3 regions of the Variovorax sp. YR750 genome follow, and region 1 is predicted to be linked to each of the others. Evidence: predicted binding sites of a transcription regulator. Region 1 holds the regulator's gene; each other region holds the start of a gene.
The links. Region 1 encodes sigma-54, which starts transcription at its own class of promoters, with help from an activator protein. Its sites were predicted from a motif close to TGGCANGNAANCTGCTTT; they were not measured.

Region 2: the regulator sigma-54 is predicted to act here: its motif matches at 3,037-3,054, upstream of BMY35_RS28730 (isopenicillin N synthase family dioxygenase).
Region 3: the regulator sigma-54 is predicted to act here: its motif matches at 1,942-1,959, upstream of BMY35_RS20620 (transglutaminase family protein).

The regions. Positions count from the first base shown of each region.
Region 1 covers NZ_FOBJ01000011.1:144,009-151,029, forward strand. The annotation lists gene BMY35_RS22490 (SPOR domain-containing protein) at 1-625, shown strand, start outside; gene BMY35_RS22495 (thiol:disulfide interchange protein DsbA/DsbL) at 782-1,429, shown strand; gene lptA (lipopolysaccharide transport periplasmic protein LptA) at 1,562-2,281, shown strand; gene lptB (LPS export ABC transporter ATP-binding protein) at 2,278-3,072, shown strand; gene rpoN (RNA polymerase factor sigma-54) at 3,094-4,704, shown strand; gene BMY35_RS22515 (phospholipase D family protein) at 4,718-6,319, shown strand; gene BMY35_RS22520 (LysE family translocator) at 6,333-6,983, opposite strand.
Region 2 covers NZ_FOBJ01000016.1:127,134-134,154, reverse strand. The annotation lists gene rutC (pyrimidine utilization protein C) at 1-160, shown strand, start outside; gene rutD (pyrimidine utilization protein D) at 166-972, shown strand; gene BMY35_RS28745 (malonic semialdehyde reductase) at 969-1,565, shown strand; gene rutF (NADH-dependent FMN reductase RutF) at 1,580-2,128, shown strand; gene rutR (HTH-type transcriptional regulator RutR) at 2,171-2,875, opposite strand; gene BMY35_RS28730 (isopenicillin N synthase family dioxygenase) at 3,087-4,088, shown strand; gene BMY35_RS28725 (VOC family protein) at 4,093-4,479, shown strand; gene BMY35_RS28720 (BMP family ABC transporter substrate-binding protein) at 4,543-5,652, shown strand; gene BMY35_RS28715 (ABC transporter ATP-binding protein) at 5,672-7,021, shown strand, end outside.
Region 3 covers NZ_FOBJ01000010.1:62,343-69,363, reverse strand. The annotation lists gene BMY35_RS20620 (transglutaminase family protein) at 1-1,868, opposite strand, end outside; gene BMY35_RS20615 (DNA internalization-related competence protein ComEC/Rec2) at 2,010-4,466, shown strand; gene BMY35_RS20610 (oxepin-CoA hydrolase, alternative type) at 4,626-5,474, shown strand; gene BMY35_RS20605 (circularly permuted type 2 ATP-grasp protein) at 5,573-7,021, shown strand, end outside.

The DNA.
Region 1 (7,021 bases):
CGAGCAGGACGAGGCCGAAGCCCGCAAGAACCGCGACTGGGACCCGAACGCGCCGCTGGCCGGCAAGGCAGGCGCTCCCAAGCCGGCGGCCCCGGCCGCTCCGGCCGGCCCGGTCAACCCCATCACCGGCGAGCCGGCCACCGGCAACACCGCCGCGGCTCCGGCCACCGCTTCGCCCAACACCGCGCCGCCGGTGCCCGTGGTGGTGGCGCCCAAGCCGCGCCCCGCGCCGGTGCCGGCCGAGGCCAACGCCCTGCCGCCGTCGAACGATCCGCTGGGCGACCTGGCCCGCGCCCGCTCGGGCAGCGTTTCCGGCTCCGGCAGCACGACCACCGCGTCGGCCGCGCCGAGCAGCGGCAGCAACGCCGGCAGCAGCTCCGGCCCCGATCCGTTCATGTACTTCGTGCAGGCCGGCGCCTTCCGCACCACCGAGGACGCCGAGGCGCAGCGGGCCAAGCTGTCGCTGATGGGCGTCGAAGCCAAGGTCACCGAGCGCGAGCAGGCGGGCCGCACCGTCTACCGCGTGCGTGCCGGCCCCTTCAACAAGAAGGACGACGCCGACCGCCTGAAGGAGCGGCTCGACGGCGGCGGGATGGATTCGGCGCTGGTCCGCGTGCAGCGCTGACCGGACGCCATCCGGCCGGCAACCGACACGAATAGCCCCTAAGCTTCGCTGCGCGGCGTTTGCCGCCACCATCCACAGCCTCGGGCGCGCCGGATGCGGGGGAACTCCCCGCCGCGCGCCGGCTCAGTCTGCCGTAATAACTGGAGAGCTCTTTCAATGAAACGTCGTGACTTTTCGCTGGCCGCCACTTCGCTCGGACTGCTGTCCCTGGCCGCCAACCCGGCACACGCCCAGGCGCGCGTGCCCAAGGCCGGCTCCGAGTACCTGGTGCTCGACAAGCGGGTGCCGGTCGACGCGCCCGCCGGCAAGATCGAGGTGGTCGAGTTCTTCTCGTACAACTGCCCGCACTGCAACGACTTCGAGCCGTCGCTGGAAGCCTGGATCAAGACGGTGCCGAAGGAAGTCGCCTTCCGCCGCATCCCCGTTCCCTTCGTGGGCAACGACGTCGAGGCCAAGCAGCGCCTGTACTACACGCTCGAAGCCATGGGCAAGGTCGACGAATACCAGCCGAAGGTGTTCAACGCGATCCACGCCCAGCGCCAGAACGTGAACGGCGACGCCAACATCATTGCCTGGGCCACCGCCAACGGCCTGGATGCCGCCAAGTTCAAGGAAACCTTCACCTCCTTCGGCGTGGCCAGCAAGGCCAAGCGCGCCTCGCAGCTGACCGACGCCTACAAGGTGGCCGGCGTGCCTGCGATGGCCGTGGCAGGCCGCTGGTACGTGGACGGCGAGACCGCCGGCAACATGACCAAAGTGCTTCAGGTCGTGAACTATTTGATCGGCGAAGCAAAGAAGGGCTGAGCCCTTGGATTCACGCTGTTTCTGGTAGCAAACCAGAGCGAAAGTCAAGCCCGCCTAGGCGGGCTTTTTCATCTGTGCGTGCGGGGCAGAAGCACTCAGACGCATACAATGCCGAGCAAGTTTCGTGCCTCTATGACATTGCACTCTTACCCCACCACCCCCTTCCTTCGTCGCGTCAGCCGGCTGGCTGCCGGCGCGCTGTTGCTGGCCGGCTTCGCCTCGGGTGCCCTGGCCGAGACCGCCGACCGCTCCAAGCCGATGAACATCGAGTCGGACGCGATGCGCTACGACGACCTGAAGCAGACCAGCGTGTTCACCGGCAACGTTTTGGTGACAAAGGGCACGATCATCATCCGCGGCGCGCGGCTGGACGTGCGCCAGGACGCCGAGGGCTACCAGTACGGCGTGGTCACGGCGGCACCCGGCAAGCGGGCCTACTACAAGCAGAAGCGCAACGCGCCCGACGAGTGGATCGAGGGCGAGTCGGAAGTGATCGAGTACGACAGCCGCGCCGACAACGTCAAGTTCATCCGCAACGCCACCATGCGCCGGCTGCTGGGCGCCACGCCGAACGACGAGAGCCAGGGCGCGCTGATCGTCTACGACCAGAGCAACGACACCTACACCGTCAACGGTTCCACCGTGCCGCCGAATACCGCCGTCAACGCCTCGGCCCCGGGCGGGCGCGTCAGGACCATCCTGACCCCCAAGGCCGCCACAGCCCCTGCGGCCGGCGCCTCGGCCCCGGCCGCCGGCGCGAAGGCGCCGCCGCCGGCGCCCACCCCGGCACCCGGCAAGGGCCTGCGCCAGAGCACCACGCTCGGCAGTGACCAGGGAGATACCCGCAAGTGATCGAATCCGCAGGAACGCAGGACGTCAACGGCGCCCCGGGCAGCCGCCTGGTCGCGCGCGGCCTGAAGAAGAGCTACGGCAGCCGCACGGTCGTGAAGGACGTCTCGCTCGACGTACAGAAGGGCGAAGTCGTCGGGCTGCTCGGCCCCAACGGCGCCGGCAAGACCACGTCGTTCTACATGATCGTGGGTCTGGTGCGCGCCGATGCCGGCGACATCACCATCGACGGCGAGCCCATCGCCCACATGCCGATCCACCGCCGCGCCCGCATGGGCCTGAGCTACCTGCCGCAGGAAGCCTCGATCTTCCGCAAGCTCACGGTCGAGGAGAACGTGCGCGCCGTGCTCGAGTTGCAGATGGAGCCCGACGCGAACGGCAAGATGGCCCCGCTGTCGAAGCCGCACATCGAGGAGCGCCTGTCCGAGCTGCTGGCCGACCTGCGCGTCGACCACCTGCGCGATTCGCCCGCGCTCGCGCTGTCGGGCGGCGAGCGCCGCCGCGTCGAGATCGCGCGCGCGCTGGCCACGCAGCCGCGCTTCATCCTGCTGGACGAGCCCTTCGCCGGCATCGACCCGATTGCGGTGATCGAGATCCAGCGGATCATCAGCTTCCTGAAGGAGCGCGGCATCGGCGTGCTCATCACCGATCACAACGTGCGCGAGACGCTGGGCATCTGCGATCACGCCTTCATCATCAGCGACGGGCATGTGCTGGCACAAGGCACGCCTTCGGAGATCGTCGACAACGCCGAGGTACGCAGGGTGTACCTGGGCGAGCACTTCCGCATGTAAGGCGCGGGGGCGGTTTCCACCATGAAGCAAGGGCTGTCCCTTCGCGTTTCGCAGCATCTGGCGCTGACGCCACAGCTGCAGCAGTCGATCAGGCTGCTTCAACTCTCCACGCTCGAACTGAGCCAGGAGGTGGAGCAGATGCTCGACGAGAACCCGTTCCTCGAGCGCACCGCGGAAGAAGCGGCGCGCGAGGAATTCGGGCTCGACACGGCCGATGCCCCGGTTCCGCGCGATGAAGGCGGTGATGGTGGTGAAGGCGGGGACGGCGAGGGCGACTTCGCTTCGCCGGCCGCCAGCAGCGCCTCCACTGCTTCCACCGAAACCGTCACCAGTACGGCCGACACCGACGGCCCCGCCGCCGACATCTCCGAGCGCGAGCCCGACTGGGAAGGCGACGGCACCGTCGACATGGCGCCCGACGACAGCGAATGGGGCAGCGACGCGCCCGCGCGCCAGAACAACCTGGGCGACGACGAGCGCGCCGACGCCACCGAGCTCGCGCGCAGCCAGGAGTCGCTGCAGTCCTTCCTGCATCGCCAGGCGCTGAGCCTGCGCCTCGACGAGAACGACAGCGCCGCGCTGCGCTTCCTGATCGAATCGCTCAACGACGACGGCTACCTCGAAGACTCGCTGCCCGCCCTGGCCTCGGGCCTGGCCGGCGACGACAACGACCAGTTCGACGACCTGGTGCACCACTTCCAGGTGGCGCTCGGCCTGCTGCAGAGCCTGGAGCCCGCCGGCGTCGGCGCGCGCGACCTCGGCGAATGCCTGAGCATCCAGCTGCGCGCCATGGCCAGCGAGGACGAGACCGAGGAAGAGGAGCAGGTCCGCAAGACCGCCATCGCCATCTGCAAGCAGCCGATGGAGCTGCTCGCGCGCCGCGACTTCAAGCGCCTGGCCACGCTCACCCGCAGCAACGAGGACCTGGTGCGCTCGGCGCTGCAGATCATCGCGCGGCTGGAGCCCAAGCCGGGCCGCAGCTTCGTCGACGTCGAGCGCAACATCATCATTCCCGACGTGATCGTCACCAAGACCGGGCGCGGCACGAACGTGAAGTTCCGCGTCATGCTCAACCCCGAGGTGATGCCGCGCCTGCGCGTGCACGACATCTACGCCGGCGCGCTCAAGTCGCACAAGGGCGAGGGCAGCCAGGCGCTGTCGCAGCGGCTGCAGGAGGCGCGCTGGTTCATCAAGAACATCCAGCAGCGCTTCGACACCATCCTGCGCGTGAGCAACGCCATCGTCGAGCGGCAGAAGAGCTACTTCGTGCACGGCGAGCTGGCCATGCGCCCGCTGGTGCTGCGCGAGATCGCCGACGAGCTGGGCCTGCACGAGTCGACCATCTCGCGCGTGACCACCGCCAAGTACATGGCCACGCCCTTCGGCACGGTCGAGCTCAAGTACTTCTTCGGCTCGGCGCTGGGCACCGAGACCGGCGGCAATGCGTCGAGCACCGCGGTGCGCGCGCTCATCAAGCAGTTCGTCGGCTCCGAGAGCGTGAAGAAGCCGCTGTCGGACAGCCAGATCTCCGAGATGCTGAAGGAACAGGGCATCGAGTGCGCGCGCCGCACCGTCGCCAAGTACCGCGAGGCGCTTCGCATCGCTCCCGCCAACCTGCGCAAAGCCCTGTAGAAAGACACCGCCGATGAGCCGGGGCCTGATGTCGCGCTGTGGGCATTGGGTCTTCGCCATGGTGGCGGTGCTGCTGTTCGCAGGCTGCGCCACGCTGCCCGACGAGGCGCCGCGCACGCCCACCAGGGCCATGACCGTCTCGGCCGACACCGCCCTCGGCAAGATCGCGCTGGCTTCCCAGCCCGACCCCGACCTGAGCGGCTTCCGCCTGATGCCCGGCGGCGATTTCGCCTTCGACACCCGCATCCAGCTGGCCCGCCGCGCGCAGCGCACGCTCGACGTGCAGTACTACCAGATCGAGAACGACGAGACCGGCCGCTACCTGCTGCGCACCCTGCGCGACGCCGCCCTGCGCGGCGTGCGCGTGCGGCTGCTGATGGACGACCTCTACACCTCCGGCGAAGACGAGCTGCTGCTGGGCCTCGCCGCCACGCCCAATGTGGAGCTGCGGCTGTTCAACCCGTTCCCGGCCGGGCGCGGCAGCCTGCTGAAGCGCTTCACCGCCTCGCTCTTCGACTTCAGCCGCGTCAACCGGCGCATGCACAACAAGCTGTTCATCGCCGACGGCGCGATGGCGGTGGCGGGCGGGCGCAACATCGGCAACCAGTACTTCAGGCGCACCGCGGGCGAGAACTTCATCGACCTCGATACCTTCGTCACAGGCGCGCTCATCCCGCGCCTGGGCAGTCTCTTCGACCAGTACTGGAACAGCGTCTACGTGCGGCCGATCCAGTCGGTGGCGAGCACCGGCCTGTCGCGCGAGGAGCTGCAGCAACGCTTCGAGCTCGCCACCGGCCCCGACACCACGCCGCCGCCTCCGAGGCCCGCGCCCAACGACCTGCTCGGCTACAGCCCGATGGCGGAAGACCTGGACGCCGGCAAGCTCGGCCTGATCTGGACCACCGCCGAGGCATACGCCGATTCGCCCGAGCGCGTGATCGGCAAGACCGCTTCCTACGGCGGCGTGCCGCTGCTCGACGTGGACAGCGTGCGCTACAACGTGGTCGAGCAGATGCGCCGCGCCCGCTCGGACGTGACCATCGTCTCGCCCTACCTGATCCCGGGCCCCTCGGGGCTGGAGGTGATGCGCGAGATCCGCGGCCGCAACGTGAAGATCAGCGTGGTCACCAACTCGCTGGCCGCCACCGACGAGCCGCTGGTGCACACCGCCTACCGCCGCTACCGCCCCGACATGCTCAAGCTGGGCGCCGACCTCTACGAGCTGAGCACCAACCGCACCCGGCGCAGCGTGCGGCTGGGGCTCTTCGGCACCTCGGTGGGCAGGCTGCACGCCAAGTCGGCGGTGATCGACCGGCGCATTCTTTTCGTCGGCTCGATGAATTTCGACCCGCGCTCAGAAACGCACAACACCGAGATCGGCCTCTTCATCCGCAGCCCCGAGATGGCGCAGCAGGCGCTCAAGCTCATCGACGTGCTCAAGCAGCAGGGCGCCTACAGGCTGCGCTTCGCCGAGAGCAGCAACGAGTCGCGCATCGAATGGGTCAGCGACGACGCCGGCAAGCTCACCGTGCTGACCGAGGAGCCCGACTCCGGCTTCTGGGACCGGACCATGCTCGAGATCCTGGCGCCGCTGACGCCGGAGAGCCTGCTCTGAGCCTCGACGCCGCTCAGTGGCCGCCGCGCACGGCCGACCACACGAGCCGAAGGCCCAGCAGGCCCATCACGCCGCCTGCCGCGCGGTCGATCCAGACCTTGTAGCGCAGGTAGGCCGAGCGCGGCGCCGCAGAGGACAGCGCCAGCGCGACGATCGAATACCAGCCCGTCTCGATGCAGAAGATGACTGCCGGCACGGCCAGCGCCAGCACCAGCGGCACCTCGCGCGGCAGGAAGGCCGCGAAGATGCTCGCGTAGACCACCGCCGTCTTCGGGTTGCTCACCTGCGTGGCCAGGCCCAGCAGGAAGGTGCGCTTGCCGCGACCCTGCGGGCGCTGCGAGGAATCGACGGCCTCCTGCGCCACGGCCAGCGGCTGCCGCGCGCCACGCCAGATGCGAAAGCCGAGGTAGACGAGATAAGCGCCGCCCAGCCCCTTGATCGCCAGGTACAGCGCCGGCACCGCGAGAAACGCCGCCTGCAGCCCTGCCAGCGCCGCGATCGCGAAGACCAGCCCGCCGGCGCCCATGCCCAGCGCCGCCGCGAGGCCGTCGGCGCGCGAAGTCATGGCGGTGCGCGCCACCATCACGAAGCTGGGGCCGGGGCTCATCGCGCCCACGGTCATGGCGCCGGCGATGCCGAGAAGCGCGAGGGTGGTGTCCATCATTCAGGTTCCTTGGTTGTCGCCGGGCGCAGTTCGCCCGG
Region 2 (7,021 bases), on a different contig from region 1:
CATGCTCAAGGACTGGGCCGACTACGCGAAGATCAACGCGGTGTACGCCGAGTTCTTCCCCGGCACCAAGCCCGCGCGCTACTGCATCCAGTGCGGCCTGGTGAAGCCCGATGCGCTGATCGAGATCGCCTCGATCGCACACGTCGGCAAGAAGGCCTGAGCTTCATGAGCGCCCTGCACTACGAGGTGCACGGACCGTCCGGCGCGGCAGCCACGGTGCTGCTGTCGTCGGGCCTCGGCGGTTCCGCCGGGTTCTGGCAGCCGCAGCTCGGCGCGCTGATCGTCGCCGGGTACCGAGTCATCGCCTACGACCAGCGCGGCACGGGCCGCAGCCCCGCCGCGTTGCCCGAGGCCTATGCCATCGCGGACATGGCCCGGGACGTGATCGAGATCCTCGACGCGACGAACACTTCGCAGTGCCACTTCGCAGGCCACGCGCTCGGTGGCCTCGTCGGGTTGCAGCTCGCGCTCGACACACCTTCGCGCATCGCGAGCCTCGCGCTCGTCAATGCGTGGTCGACGCCCAATCCGCATTCGGCGCGCTGCTTCGATGCACGGCTCGCACTGCTGGGCGCGTGCGGACCGCGCGCGTATGTCGAAGCACAGCCGATCTTCCTTTACCCCGCCGCCTGGGCCGCGGGGAACGCGCAGCGCGTGGCCGACGAAGTCGATCACGCCTTCGCGCACTTTCCGGGCGAAGCCAACATGAGGGCGCGCATCGCCGCCCTTCGGGCATTCGACGTCGACGCACGCCTCGCCGACATCGCCGCACCCGCACTGATTGCAGCGGCCAGGGACGACACACTCGTGCCCTGGACCTGCTCCCAACGCCTGGCCGACGGCATGCGCGACGTCACGCTCGACTTCGTGCCGCACGGCGGCCATGCCCACAGCGTGACCGAGGCGGAAGCCTTCAACCGCAGCCTGCTCGACTTTCTTTCGCGGGTCAGCGCACCCGCCGTTCCAGCATGACCTCCACCAACACTCTCGACGACGCCGCGCTGTCGCTGCTCTTCACCGGCGCGCGCACCCACAACGGCTGGACCGCCAAGCCCGTCACCGACGCGCAGCTGCGACAGATCTACTCGCTCGCGAGCCTCGGCCCCACCTCGGCCAACTGCTCGCCTGCGCGCTTCGTCTTCGTGCGCACACCCGAAGGCAAGCAGCGCCTCGCGCCGGCCCTGTCGAAGGGCAACCTCGACAAGACCATGGCCGCGCCCGTCACGGTCATCGCCGCGTGGGACCGCAAGTTCTACGACAGGCTACCCACGCTGTTCCCGCATGCCGACGCGCGCAGCTGGTTCACCGGCAGCCCCGAGGCCGCGCACGAGACCGCCTTCCGCAACGCCAGCCTGCAGGCGGGCTACCTGCTGCTCGCGGCGCGCGCGGTCGGCCTCGACGCGGGTCCGATGTCGGGCTTCGACAAGGCGAAGGTCGACGCGGCCTTCTTCGAGGGCACCGACTGGACCGTCAACTTCCTCATCAACCTCGGCCACGGCGACGCGTCGAAGGTGTTCGGCCGCCTGCCGCGGCTGGCCTTCGACGAGGCCTGCTTGCTGGCCTGAAGGAGCTGCGCGACATGCTGCACAACGCCATGGCCTCGAACCCCGTCTCCCCATCGGCATCGATTCCCCCCGGCTTGCAGAAGGCCGACTACCGCAATGCGATGGCACGGCTGGGCGCAGCGGTCAACATCATCACCACCGACGGTCCCGCGGGCCGCGCGGGCTTCACTGCCTCGGCAGTCTGCAGCGTGACCGACGAGCCGCCGACGCTGCTGGTGTGCCTGAATCGTTCGGCCTCGGTGTACCCGGCATTCAAGGCGAATGGCGTGCTGTGCGTCAACGTGCTGGCTGCTGGGCACCAGTCGCTGTCCGCGCTCTTCGGCGGCAGGACGCCGATGGACGAACGCTTCGCCGCAGCCCGCTGGAGCAGCAAGACCACCGGTTCGCCGGTGCTCGACGACGCGGCCGTGTCCTTCGACTGCCGCGTGGTGCACGCGACGAGCGCGGGCACGCACGACGTGCTGTTCTGCGAAGCGGTTTCCATCGCCATCGGTGGCGCGGCGCAGGGGCTCATCTACTTCGACCGGCAGTACCACGAGATCGCGGCACCGCAGCAGCACTGATCTCTTTTCCTTCCCTCTCCCCAAGGGGAGAGGGAGTAAGCCTCAGCGCGGCGCGATGCCCTGGAGAACGATGCGCTGCACGTTCTCCACCGTGCGCTCGAAGAATGCCTCGTCTTCCAGCGTGTGCCCCGACAGCGCCTGCACCTGTACGCCGAAGTCCGCGTAGTGCTGCGTCACCGCCCACAGCGCGAAGATGAGGTGATGCGGATCGACAGGCGCCAGCTTGCCCGCTTCGATCCATGCGCGGATCACTTCCGATTTCTTCTCCACCAGCGTGCGCAGTTCTCGGTCGAGTTCGTCGCGCAGCAGCGGTGCGCCCTGGATCATCTCCAGGCAGAAGAGCCGCGACGCATCGGGCCGGTCGCGCGAGATCACCAGCTTGCGGCGGATGTAGTCGCCGATGGCCTGGGCCGGGTCCTGCTCCGCGCTGAAGCCGCGCAGCGGTTCGAGCCACAGCGCGAGCAGGTCGCGCAGCACGTTGACGTAGAGCTCTTCCTTGTTCGCGAAGTAGTAGAGCAGGTTGCTCTTCGAAACGTCGGCGCGCGCCGCCACCTGGTCGATGGACGTGCCATGCAGGCCGAAGCGCGAGAACAGTCCCAGCGCGGCACCGAGGATCGCGCTGCGCTTGTCCTCGATCTGCCGCAGCCTGCGGTTCACCGCGGACGCGCTGCGCACCGCGGGCTTCGCGCGCTTGCGCACCGGGATCTCTTTGCTGGCGCTCGCGGCCAGTGCTTTGGTCTTCGGCATCTTCCCTCGCTCTTCCCTCGTTCGTTCGGTCGTGAATCGGTGGACAGGACAACGCACCACTGTAAAGCCGCGATGCATCGCCTTGCGCCGCAACCGTCTTCGCGGCACGGCAATGCGCACCATACTGACGCGACGGATGGGTTTTGTCCATTTGGTCCAACTGGCACAGACGTTGCATGGCGAAAGGCATGCCAAGCATGAGGAACCTGCCATGACCCTGCTTTCCGTACCCATCATCGATCTCGCGCCCTACTTCGCCGGAACCGCCGAAGGCAAGGCGGAGGTAGCGAAGAAAGTCGACGAGGCCTGCCGCAGCATCGGCTTTCTCGTCATCACGAACCACGGCATCTCGCCCGATCTGATCTCGCGCGTGTCATCGCTCTCGCGCAGGTTCTTCGACATGCCGCTGGGCGAGAAGCGCAAGGTCGATCGTCCGCGCGAGGACGCGGTGCGCGGCTACAGCGCCGTGGGCGAGGAAGGCCTCTCCTACAGCCTCGAGGAGGCGGCGCCGGGCGACCTGAAGGAGTCGTTCTCCATCGGCCCCTCGAGCGTGCCGGACGACGACTACCACCGCGGGCCTGCCGCAGGCCCGCACTTCGAGCCCAACAGCTGGCCGCCCATCGACGGCTTCCGCGAAGCCTACGAGGGCTACTTCGATGCGATGAGCGATCTCTCGCGCTCGCTGATGCGCGTCTTCGCGCTCGGCCTGTCGCTGCCCGAGTTCTTCTTCGACGACAAGATCGACAAGCACATCAGCATGTTCCGCGTGCTGAGCTACCCGCCGCAGCGCGAGCAGCCGCTGCCCGGCCAGCTGCGCGCGGGCGCGCACAGCGACTACGGCAGCCTCACGATCGTGCTGCCCGACGACAAGGGCCTGCAGGTGTTCAACAAGGCCGGCCAATGGGTCGACGTGCCGCAGGTCGAGGGCGGCCTGGTGGTCAACATCGCCGACCTCATGATGCAGTGGACCAACGACCAGTGGGTGTCCACGCTGCACCGCGTGATCAACCCGCCCTTCGAGGTGGCGAGCACCAACCGCCGCCAGTCGCTGGTGTTCTTCCACCAGCCCAACTACGACGCGATGGTCGAGTGCCTGCCGAGCTGCCTCGCGCCGGGCGAGCAGGCGAAGTACGCGCCCATCTCGTCGGGCGACCACCTCACCTCGAAGTTCGTCAAGCAGACGACCTTCGGCGGCACCAAAGTGGCGGCCTGAACGCATGGCTCATCTGTCATACGTCAACGTCTTCGCGAAGGACGTGGTCGCGCTCAGCGGCTTCTACCAGCGCGTCTTCGGCTTCGAGGAGATCGAGGCGATCCGCTCGCCGATCTTCCGCGGGCTCGATACCGGCAAGTCGAGCCTCGGCTTCAACGCCCTCGATGCCTACGAGCTGCTGCACCTGAGCGAGTTCTCCGACACGCGCGGCGTGAAGTTCCTGCTGAACATCGACGTCGACAGCCAGGCCGACGTCGACCGCATGGTGCCCGTTGCGCTCGAAGCCGGCGCCACGCTCGTGAAGCCGCCTTACGTCACCTACTACAACTGGTACCAGTCGGTGCTGCTCGATCCAGAAGGCAACGTGTTTCGCATCAACTTCATGATGTGACGCGCGCCGCTCTCTTGCTTTCCCCTCCTCTCTTCTTCAACGCCTCTTCTCAAAGGTAGTTCCATGCAGCAGCTGCGCACCCTCACTCCCGGCCTGGGCCTGGCCATGACCATCGCGGCCGGCGGCGCGTTCTTCACCTCGCTGCCCGCAGCGGCGGCCGATGGCTTCACGCTGAAGGACAAGCCGAAGATCGCGATGCTCTACTTCGGCCCGAAGAACGACGGCGGCTGGACGCAGGCCTTCGACGAGGCCCGCGTGAAGATCGAGAAGGAGATCGGCCAGAAGATCCAGTTCGTGGAGAACGTGCCCGAGGACGCGTCGGCCATCAAGCCGGCGGCCGAGAAGTTCATTCAGCGCGGCGCCAACATCGTGATCGGCACCGCCTTCGGCTACTCCGACAGCTTCAAGGACCTGGCCGCCAAGTACCCCGACGTGGCCTTCCTCAACGGCTCGGGCACCACCAACGGCAGCAACCTCGAATCGTTCTACGGCCGCACCTACGAGAGCCAGTACCTCTGCGGCATGGCCGCCGGTGCCGCATCGAAGACCGGCAAGCTCGGCTTCGTCGCGGCCAACCCCTTCGGCGTGGTGAACTGGACCATCAACGCCTTCGCGCTCGGCGCGCAGAAGATGAACCCGAACGCCACCGTCAACGTGATCTACACCGGCGCGTGGAACGACCCGGTGAAGGAGCGCGCGGCGGCTGCCGCACTCATCGACCAGGGCGCCGACGTGATCGGCCAGCACGTCGACAGCCCCACGCCGCAGATCGTCGCGCAGGAGCGCGGCGTGTACGGCACCGGCCACCACCGCGACCTGCGCCAGTTCGCGCCCAAGGCCACGCTGTGCTCCTCCGTGTGGGTGTGGGACCGCTTCCTGACGCCGGAGCTCAAGAAGATCATCGCCGGCGGCTGGAAGCCCGCGCAGTACGGCGCCTTCATCGAGATGAAGGATGGCGGCACCGACATCGCCGGCTTCGGCCCCGCGGTGCCCAAGGACAAGGCCGCGACCATCACCGCCGAGCGCGACGCGATCATGAAGGGCAAGCAGATCTACGCCGGCCCGCTCGCCGACCGCGACGGCAAGGAACGCGTGGCCAAGGGCGCCGTGCTGTCGGATGCCGACCTCTGGAAGATGGACTGGTTCGTCAAGGGCGTGGTCACGCAGAAGTGAGCCGAAGGCCAAGCACCTCATGCCCAATGCGCTCGAACTCACCGGCATCCGCAAGTCCTTCGATGGCTTCGCGGCCCTGACCGACGCCCACTTCGCAGCGCGCTGGGGCGAAGTGCACGCACTGCTGGGCGAAAACGGCGCGGGCAAGTCGTCGCTGATGAACATCGCAGCCGGGCTCTATGCGCCCGAGGCCGGGCAGCTGCTGGTGGACGACAACGCGGTGCGATTCGACGGCCCGCGCGACGCGGCGAAACACCGCATCGGCATGGTCCACCAGCATTTCAAGCTGGTGCGGCCGTTCACGGTGGCGCAGAACATCCTGCTCACCGCACCGCCGCCGGCCGAGTTCCAGAGCCATGGCGAGCGGCTGCGCGAGATCACGCGCGACATCCGCAACAAGGCCGCGGAACTGGGCTTCGACATCGATCCGTCGAAGCGCGTCGACGCGCTGTCGATCGCCGAGCAGCAGCGCGTGGAAATCCTCAAGGTGCTTCTGGCCGGCGCGCGCATCCTGATCCTCGACGAGCCCACGGCCGTGCTGACCGACCAGGAGGCCGCGCGCCTGCTGCAGACGGTGCAGGGGCTGGCGCGCAAGGGCGCCGCCGTGGTGCTGGTCACGCACAAGATGGCAGACGTGAAGACGTATGCCGACCGCGTGACGGTGATGCGCGGCGGGCGCACGGTGGCCACGCTGAAGCCGGAAGAAGCGTCGGTGGCCGAGCTGGTGAAGCTCACGGTGGGCGAGTCGATCGCCGCCACGCAGGCGTTCCAGGCTTCGACTGCACAGCGCGGCCCGGTTCGCCTCACGGTGCGCGGGCTGCGTACGCCGGCATCACCCGAAGGTCGCCGCGTGCTCGACGGCGTGGACCTCGAACTGCACGCGGGCGAGATCTACGGCCTTGCCGGCGTCGGCGGCAACGGCCAGGGCGAACTGGCGGGCGCGATCATGGGCCTGCCGGGCGAAGCCACTGAAGGCGAGATCCGGCTCGAAGGCCACGGCGACCTGAAGACCATGGCCGCATCGGTGCGCCGTGGCATCGGCATCGCCGCCATTCCGGCCGACCGCTACGGGCTCGCGCTCGCGGGAGGTCTCTCGGTGGCGGAGAACTACGCCATCGGCCGCGTGCACACCGGTCGCTACGGCCCCGTGTGGCGCCTGCGGCGCAACCGCATCCAGAGCGACACGCAGGAAGCGGTGCGCGCCTTCGACGTGCAGGGCGTGCGCTCGGTCGCGCAGAAGGCCGCGCTGCTCTCGGGCGGCAACGCGCAGAAACTGGTGCTCGCGCGCGAGTTCGGCAAGTCTCCCACGCTGGTGCTCGCGCACAGCCCGAGCCGCGGGCTCGACGTGCGCGCCAGCGCCGAGGTGCAT
Region 3 (7,021 bases), on a different contig from region 1:
CCTTCACCGTCGCTCGCGGCGCCCGGCGTCTGCATGCGCAATGCAGAGGGCACGACGGGCGGCGTGCCGAAGGCGTAGGGCACGGCGCCGAGGTCTGCGCCCGCGCTGCCAATTTCACCCGTGCCCACGGCATAGCGCGCACGGTAGTCGGCAGAGCTCGGCAGCGCGCCGCGCGGCGCGGTGGGGTCGCGTTCGATCAGGTAGGGGTAGTCGCCCTTGCTGGCCCACGGCTGCGAGTCGAGCGGCAGGCGGTAGCCCATGGGCGAGTCGCCCGGAATGAGATAGAGCCTGTCGTCGCGCAGGAACCAGGGGCCGGTCTTCCAGGCCGGACCCGCGAGCGCGGGAGCATCACCGTTCGCGTTGCCGGGCTCGATGGGCAGCATGTAGCCGATCACCGCGTCGAGCTTCTGCGTGAACACGCGGCGCAGGCGCACGCGTTCGAGTTCGTCGTCGAGCTTCGAGTCGAAAGGGTCGACGTTGACGGGAAGGCGGCGTTCGCGCCAGAGGTAGTAGTAGATGTCCTCGTAGCCCGGCTGGATGTAGCGCTCGGTCAGCCCCAGCTTCTGCGCGAGCAGGTTGGTGAAGCGGCGCGCGTCCTCGCTCGTGTAGTGCGTGGGAAAGCGCTCGTCGGCGAAGAGGGCCGGGTCGTGCCACAGCTGCTGGCCGTCGGCGCGCCAGAAGATCGAGAGCGCCCAGCGCGGCAGCTGCTCGCCCGGATACCACTTGCCCTGGCCGAAGTGCAGGAAGCCGCCCTGGCCGTATTCGGCGCGCAGCTTGTGCACGAGCTCGGTGGCGTAGCCGCGCTTGGTAGGGCCGAGCGCGTCGGTGTTCCACTCGGGCGCGTCGCGGTCGGTGGTGGCCACGTAGGTGGGCTCGCCGCCCATGGTCAGGCGCACGTCGCCGGCCTTCAGGCGCGCATCGACCGCGTCGCCCAGGGCCAGCACCTCGGCCCACTGGTCTTCGGTGTAGGGCTTGGTGACGCGTGGCGATTCGTAGATGCGCGTCACCTTCATCTCGTGGCCGAACTCGACCTCGGATTCGTCGACTCCGCCCTCGATGGGCGCGGCGCTCGAAGGCGTGGGCGTGCAGGCCAGCGGAATGTGGCCTTCGCCGGCCAGCAGGCCCGAAGTGGCGTCGAGGCCGATCCATCCGGCGCCGGGCAGGAACACCTCGCACCAGGCGTGCAGGTCGGTGAAGTCGACGGTGGTGCCGCTCGGGCCGTCGAGCGCCTTCACGTCGGGCGTGAGCTGGATCAGGTAGCCCGAGACGAAGCGCGCGGCCAGTCCGCAGTGGCGCAGCAGTTGCACCAGCAGCCAGCCCGAGTCGCGGCAGGAGCCGCTGCCGTTGGTGAGCGTTTCTTCCGGCGTCTGCACGCCGGGCTCCATGCGGATCAGGTAGTTGACATCCTTCTGGACTTGCTGGTTGATGCCGACCAGGAAGTCGATGGTGCGCTGCTCCTTGCGGTCGATCTTGTCGAGGTAGGCCTGCAGCAGCGGCGTGACCGGGTCGGCCACGAGGTAGGGCGCGAGCTCCTCGGCCTGCGAGGGCTTGTACTTGAAGGGGAAGTTCTCGGCCTGCGGCTCGAGGAAGAAGTCGAAGGGGTTGTAGACCGCCATCTCGACCACGAGGTCGACAGTGACCTTGAACTCGCGCGTCTTCTCGGGAAACACGAGCCGCGCCTGGTAGTTGGCGAACGGGTCCTGCATCCAGTTGACGAAGTGCTCGGCCGGCTCGACGCGCAGCGAATACGAGATGACGTTGCTGCGGCAATGCGGCGCGGGCCGCAAGCGCACGACCTGCGGGCCCAGCTGCACCAGGCGGTCGTACTTGTAGTGGGTGACGTGGTGGAGAGCGGCGTGAATGGACATGCGTTTTTGTGTGCAGAGCTGGCAGATTGCATCGAGAAGATGTCTTTGGTGAGACGCATACTAGCCCAGATGCTTAGCAATTAACGCGCCACTGAGCGTGAGTCTGGGGAGGGTTTGCATCATGGTTTCGGGAGTCGTCCGATGACGCCGTCGCGTGCGTCCGGCAGTGCCGTGGGCGGGGCTCGCGCGTTCGCCGCACTGGGTGGTTCGCTCGTCGGGGCGGCCTTGCAGTTGCAGCAGGAAGCGCTCTGGCCGGCATGGATCTACATGGGCTTGTCGGCCCTCGGCGTCGCCGCTGCATGGTGGCGGCGCATGCCGGGCAGGGCGCTCGTGATCGTCGCCTTCGCATGTGGCGCGATGATTGGAGCGGGGCTTGCGGGATGGCGCGCGACGGCCTACCTGGACGGCGCGCTCGACCCGTCGCTCGAAGGGCGCGACCTCCGGCTCACGGGCGTCGTGTCGGAGATGCCGCAGCGCAGCGAAGCCGGAACGCGGTTTCGTCTCGATGTCGAGTCCGCGCGCTGGGCCGACCCGGAAATCGCCGGACGACCTGCCGTACCCGATCGCATCGCCCTCGGCTGGTACGCCGACGGTTCCAGCCTGTGGAGCCGGTCTTCCGGGAGCCCGATGCCGTCGACGGACGCCAACCGCTCTCCGCACGCCGGCGAGCGATGGCAGCTCACAGTGCGCCTGAGAGCACCCCACGGCAACCGCAACCCCCACGGTTTCGACAGCGAGCTCTGGATGTGGGAGCAGGGCCTCCACGCCAGCGGCCATGTACGAACAGGCGCGCGCGACGATGCTCCCGTGCTGCTGGAAAGCACCTGGTGGCATCCCGTCGAGAGAGCCCGCGAGGCGGTGCGCGATGCCGTCTTCGAGCGCGTGCCGGACCGCGCCAGGGCTGGCGTGATCGCGGCCCTGGTCACCGGCGACCAGGGTGCCATCGACCGTGCGGGCTGGGACGTGTTCCGCGCCACGGGCGTGGCGCACCTGATGTCGATCTCGGGCCTCCACGTCACGATGTTCGCCTGGCTGGCGGCCCATGCCGTGGGCCTGCTCTGGCGGCGGAGCACGCGGCTGATGCTGTGTCTGCCCGCGCAGCAGGCCGCGCTGGTCGGCGGCGTGCTGCTGGCCACGCTCTACGCGCTTTTCAGCGGCTGGGGCGTGCCCGCGCAGCGCACGGTCTGGATGCTGGCGACTGTCGGGCTGTTGCGCCTCACGGGCCGGCGCTGGCCGTGGCCGAACGTGTGGCTGCTGACGGCCGCCGTGGTGGTCGCGCTCGACCCGTGGGCCCTGATGCAGGCCGGCTTCTGGCTGAGCTTCGTGGCGGTGGGCGTGCTCTTCGCCACGGATGGGCCGTCTGACGGGCAGAAGGCCGGCGCGGCCGTGCGCATGCTCCGGTTCTTCCGCGAGCAATGGACCATCACGCTGGCGATCACGCCCTTGAGCCTGCTGCTGTTCCAGCAGGTGTCGCTGGTCGGGCTGCTGGCCAATGCCGTGGCGATTCCGTGGGTTACGCTCGTCATCACGCCGCTTGCCATGCTCGGCGTGTTCGTTCCCACGCTGTGGGATCTCGCGACCTGGGCCGTGCATGCGCTGGCGCTCATGCTGCAATGGCTGGCCGGCCTGCCGCATGCCACGCTGTCTATGGCGGCGCCTCCGCTGTGGATGGCCGCCTGCGGCGTGGGCGGTGGTGCACTGCTGGCGATGCGGCTGCCGTGGTCGCTGCGCAGCCTCGGCGTTCCTCTGCTCCTGCCGGTGCTGCTGTGGCAGGCACCCCGGCCCGCGGTGGGCGAGTTCGAACTGCTCGCGGCCGACGTGGGCCAGGGCAACGCGGTGCTGGTGCGCACCGCCACGCACAGCCTGCTCTACGACGCCGGTCCGCGCTACAGCCTGGAGAGCGACGCGGGCCATCGCGTGCTCGTGCCGCTGCTGCGGGCCTACGGCGAGCGCCTCGACACGCTGGTGGTGAGCCATCGCGATGCCGATCACATCGGCGGCGCGCCCGCAGTGCTCGCGATGCAGCCGGGCGCCGCGCTGCTGAGCTCCATCGAGGCCGCGCACCCACTGCAGGCGGTGCGCCCGGCACGGCGCTGCGAGGCCGGGCAGGCGTGGACCTGGGATGGCGTGCGCTTCGAGGTGCTGCATCCGTTCGAGAGCGACTACAGGAGCTTCACCAAACCCAATGCCGTGTCGTGTGTGGTGCGCATCGACAACGGGCGCGCATCGGCGCTGCTGGCCGGTGACATCGAGCGGCTGCAGGAAACCGCGCTTGTCATGCGCACGCCGCAACTGCTGCGCGCCGACGTGCTGCTGGCACCGCACCATGGCAGCAGGACCTCGTCGGGCGAAGCGTTTCTCGACGCGGTCCAGCCTCGCATCGCGCTCGTGCAGGCGGGGTACCGCAACCGCTTCGGCCATCCGGCGCCGGAGGTGGTCGCGCGCTACCTGGACCGGGGCGTGCAGCTGGTCGAGAACACCCGTTGCGGCGCCGCGCATTGGAGCAGCGCCCGTCCCGCCGAGGTGGCCTGCGAGCGCGAGCGCCGCGCCCGGTATTGGCAGCATCGCTCGTCTCCGTCGGAGCCGCCGGATTCTTGAAATCGTGAACTAATTGTCAAAAGTAGCTTGAAAGTACTCTTTTTATGAATCCACGCGGGGGCCTTCCGCGTTGTATCGTTTGGCTACAACTCGACAACCAGGGGGCAACATGTACAACCGTCCACGCTTCAGGTGGGGCATGACTGCGGGGGGCGTTTCATGACGACAGCGGTTCCGGCCATCACCAGCGTGAGCGCCGCGCCTGCGCCGGGCGCGCGGCTCAAGATGCACCGTGAAGGCCCGGTGCTCGTGCTCACGCTGAGCAATCCGACGGCGCGCAATGCGATCAATCCGTCGGTCTATCGGGCAGCCGCCAAGGCGATGCGGGCCACCTCGGGCTTTCGCACGGTGCGCGCCATCGTCCTGTGCGGCGAGGGCGAACACTTCAGCGGCGGCGGCGACCTCCGCCGCCTTGCGCGGCAACGCAAGCTGCCGGCCTCCGAGCAGCACGGCCACATCGGCGCGCTGCACGAATGGATCATGGCGATACAGGAGGCGCCCCAGCCCGTCATCGCGGCGGTGGAGGGCGCGGCGATGGGCGGCGGCTTCTCGTTGTGCCTGGCCTGCGACCTGATCGTGGCCGCCGAGGACGCGAAGTTCGCGATGTCGTACGTCAACGTCGGCCTGTCGCCCGATGGCGGCGGCACCGATTCGCTCGTGCGCGCGCTGCCGCCGCAGGCCGCGCTCGAGATGCTGCTCGACGGCACGCCTTGCACCGCCGGGCGGCTGCACGAGCTGGGCGTGGTCAACAAGGTCGTGCCGCACGGGGAAGCCTGCGCCACGGCTCTCGCCTGGGCACAGCAACTCGCGCGCGGCCCGTTCGAGGTGCAGGCGCGCATCAAGCAGCTGGTGTATTCAGCGCGCGGACGCAGCCGGCGCGAGCAACTCGAGGCCGAGCGCGAGTCCTTCCTGGCCAGCCTCTACGGCGACGAGAGCGGGGAGCGCATCAAGGAATTTCTGTCGCCCCGCAAGAAGCAGGAAACGAGCGAGGAGGGCCCCGCGACCTGAGCGCGGAAAGATCATCCGACCCGTCTCCGGCCTTGGCATCAGGGGTTCTACTGGCCCTGAACTTGCTAAGCTATGAACTCAAGGAGATTGGTCGTTCCATGCACAAATTTGACGAGATGTACGAGCAGCTTCCCTACGCTGGAGCTGCGATCCGACAGCATTACAAGCGCTACGACCAATGGCTCGCGAAGCAACCCGGTGAGGTGATGCGTTCGCGACGCGAAGAGGCGGAAATGATCTTCCGCCGGGTCGGCATCACCTTCGCGGTGTACGGCGCCAAGGACGAGGACGGCTCCGGCACCGAGCGGCTCATACCGTTCGACCTGCTGCCTCGCATCATTCCCGCCCACGAGTGGGCGAGCATGGAAAAAGGGCTGGTGCAGCGCGTCACGGCGCTCAACCGCTTTCTTCACGATGTCTACCACGACCAGGAAATCATCAAGGCCGGCATCATCCCGGCCGAGCAGATCCTGAACAACGCCCAGTTCCGCCCCGAGATGATGGGCGTGAACGTGCCGCACAACGTCTACTCGAACATCTCCGGCATCGACATCGTGCGTGCCCCCGATGCCTCGGGCAACGGCGAGTACTACGTGCTCGAAGACAACCTGCGGGTGCCCAGCGGCGTGAGCTACATGCTCGAGAACCGCAAGATGATGATGCGGCTCTTCCCGGAGCTCTTCAACCAGAACCGCATCGCGCCGGTCGCGCACTACCCCGACCTGCTGCTCGAGACCCTGCGCGCCAGCGCGCCGCCGGCCACGGCCGAGCCCACGGTGGTGGTGCTCACGCCCGGCATGTACAACAGCGCCTACTTCGAGCACGCCTTCCTCGCCCAGCAGATGGGCGTGGAGCTGGTCGAAGGGCAGGACCTGTTCGTCAAGGACAACTTCGTCTACATGCGCACCACGCGCGGGCCGAAGCGCGTCGACGTCATCTACCGCCGCGTGGACGACGACTTCCTCGACCCCGAGGTGTTCCGGCCTACGTCGACGCTGGGATGCTCGGGCCTGATGCGCGCGTACCGCGACGGCAACGTCGTCATCTGCAATGCGGTCGGCACCGGCGTGGCCGACGACAAGTCGATCTACCCCTACGTGCCGAAGATGGTGGAGTTCTACCTCGGCGAGAAGCCGATCCTGAAGAACGTGCCCACCTACATGTGCCGCAACAAGGATGAGCTGCAATACACGCTCGACAACATGAAGGACCTGGTCGTCAAGGAAGTGCACGGCGCCGGCGGCTACGGCATGCTGATCGGCCCGGCCGCCACGCAGGCCGAGATCGAGGACTTCAAGAAGGCCGTGATCGCCAAGCCCGACGGCTACATCGCCCAGCCCACGCTGAGCCTTTCGACCTCGCCCACCTTCGTCGACGCCGGCATCGCGCCGCGCCACATCGACCTGCGCCCCTTCGTGCTCTCGGGCAGCGAGGTGCAGATGGTGCCCGGCGGCCTCACGCGCGTGGCGCTGAAAGAAGGCTCGCTGGTGGTCAACTCGTCGCAGGGCGGCGGCACCAAGGACACCTGGATCCTCGAGGCCGACCGA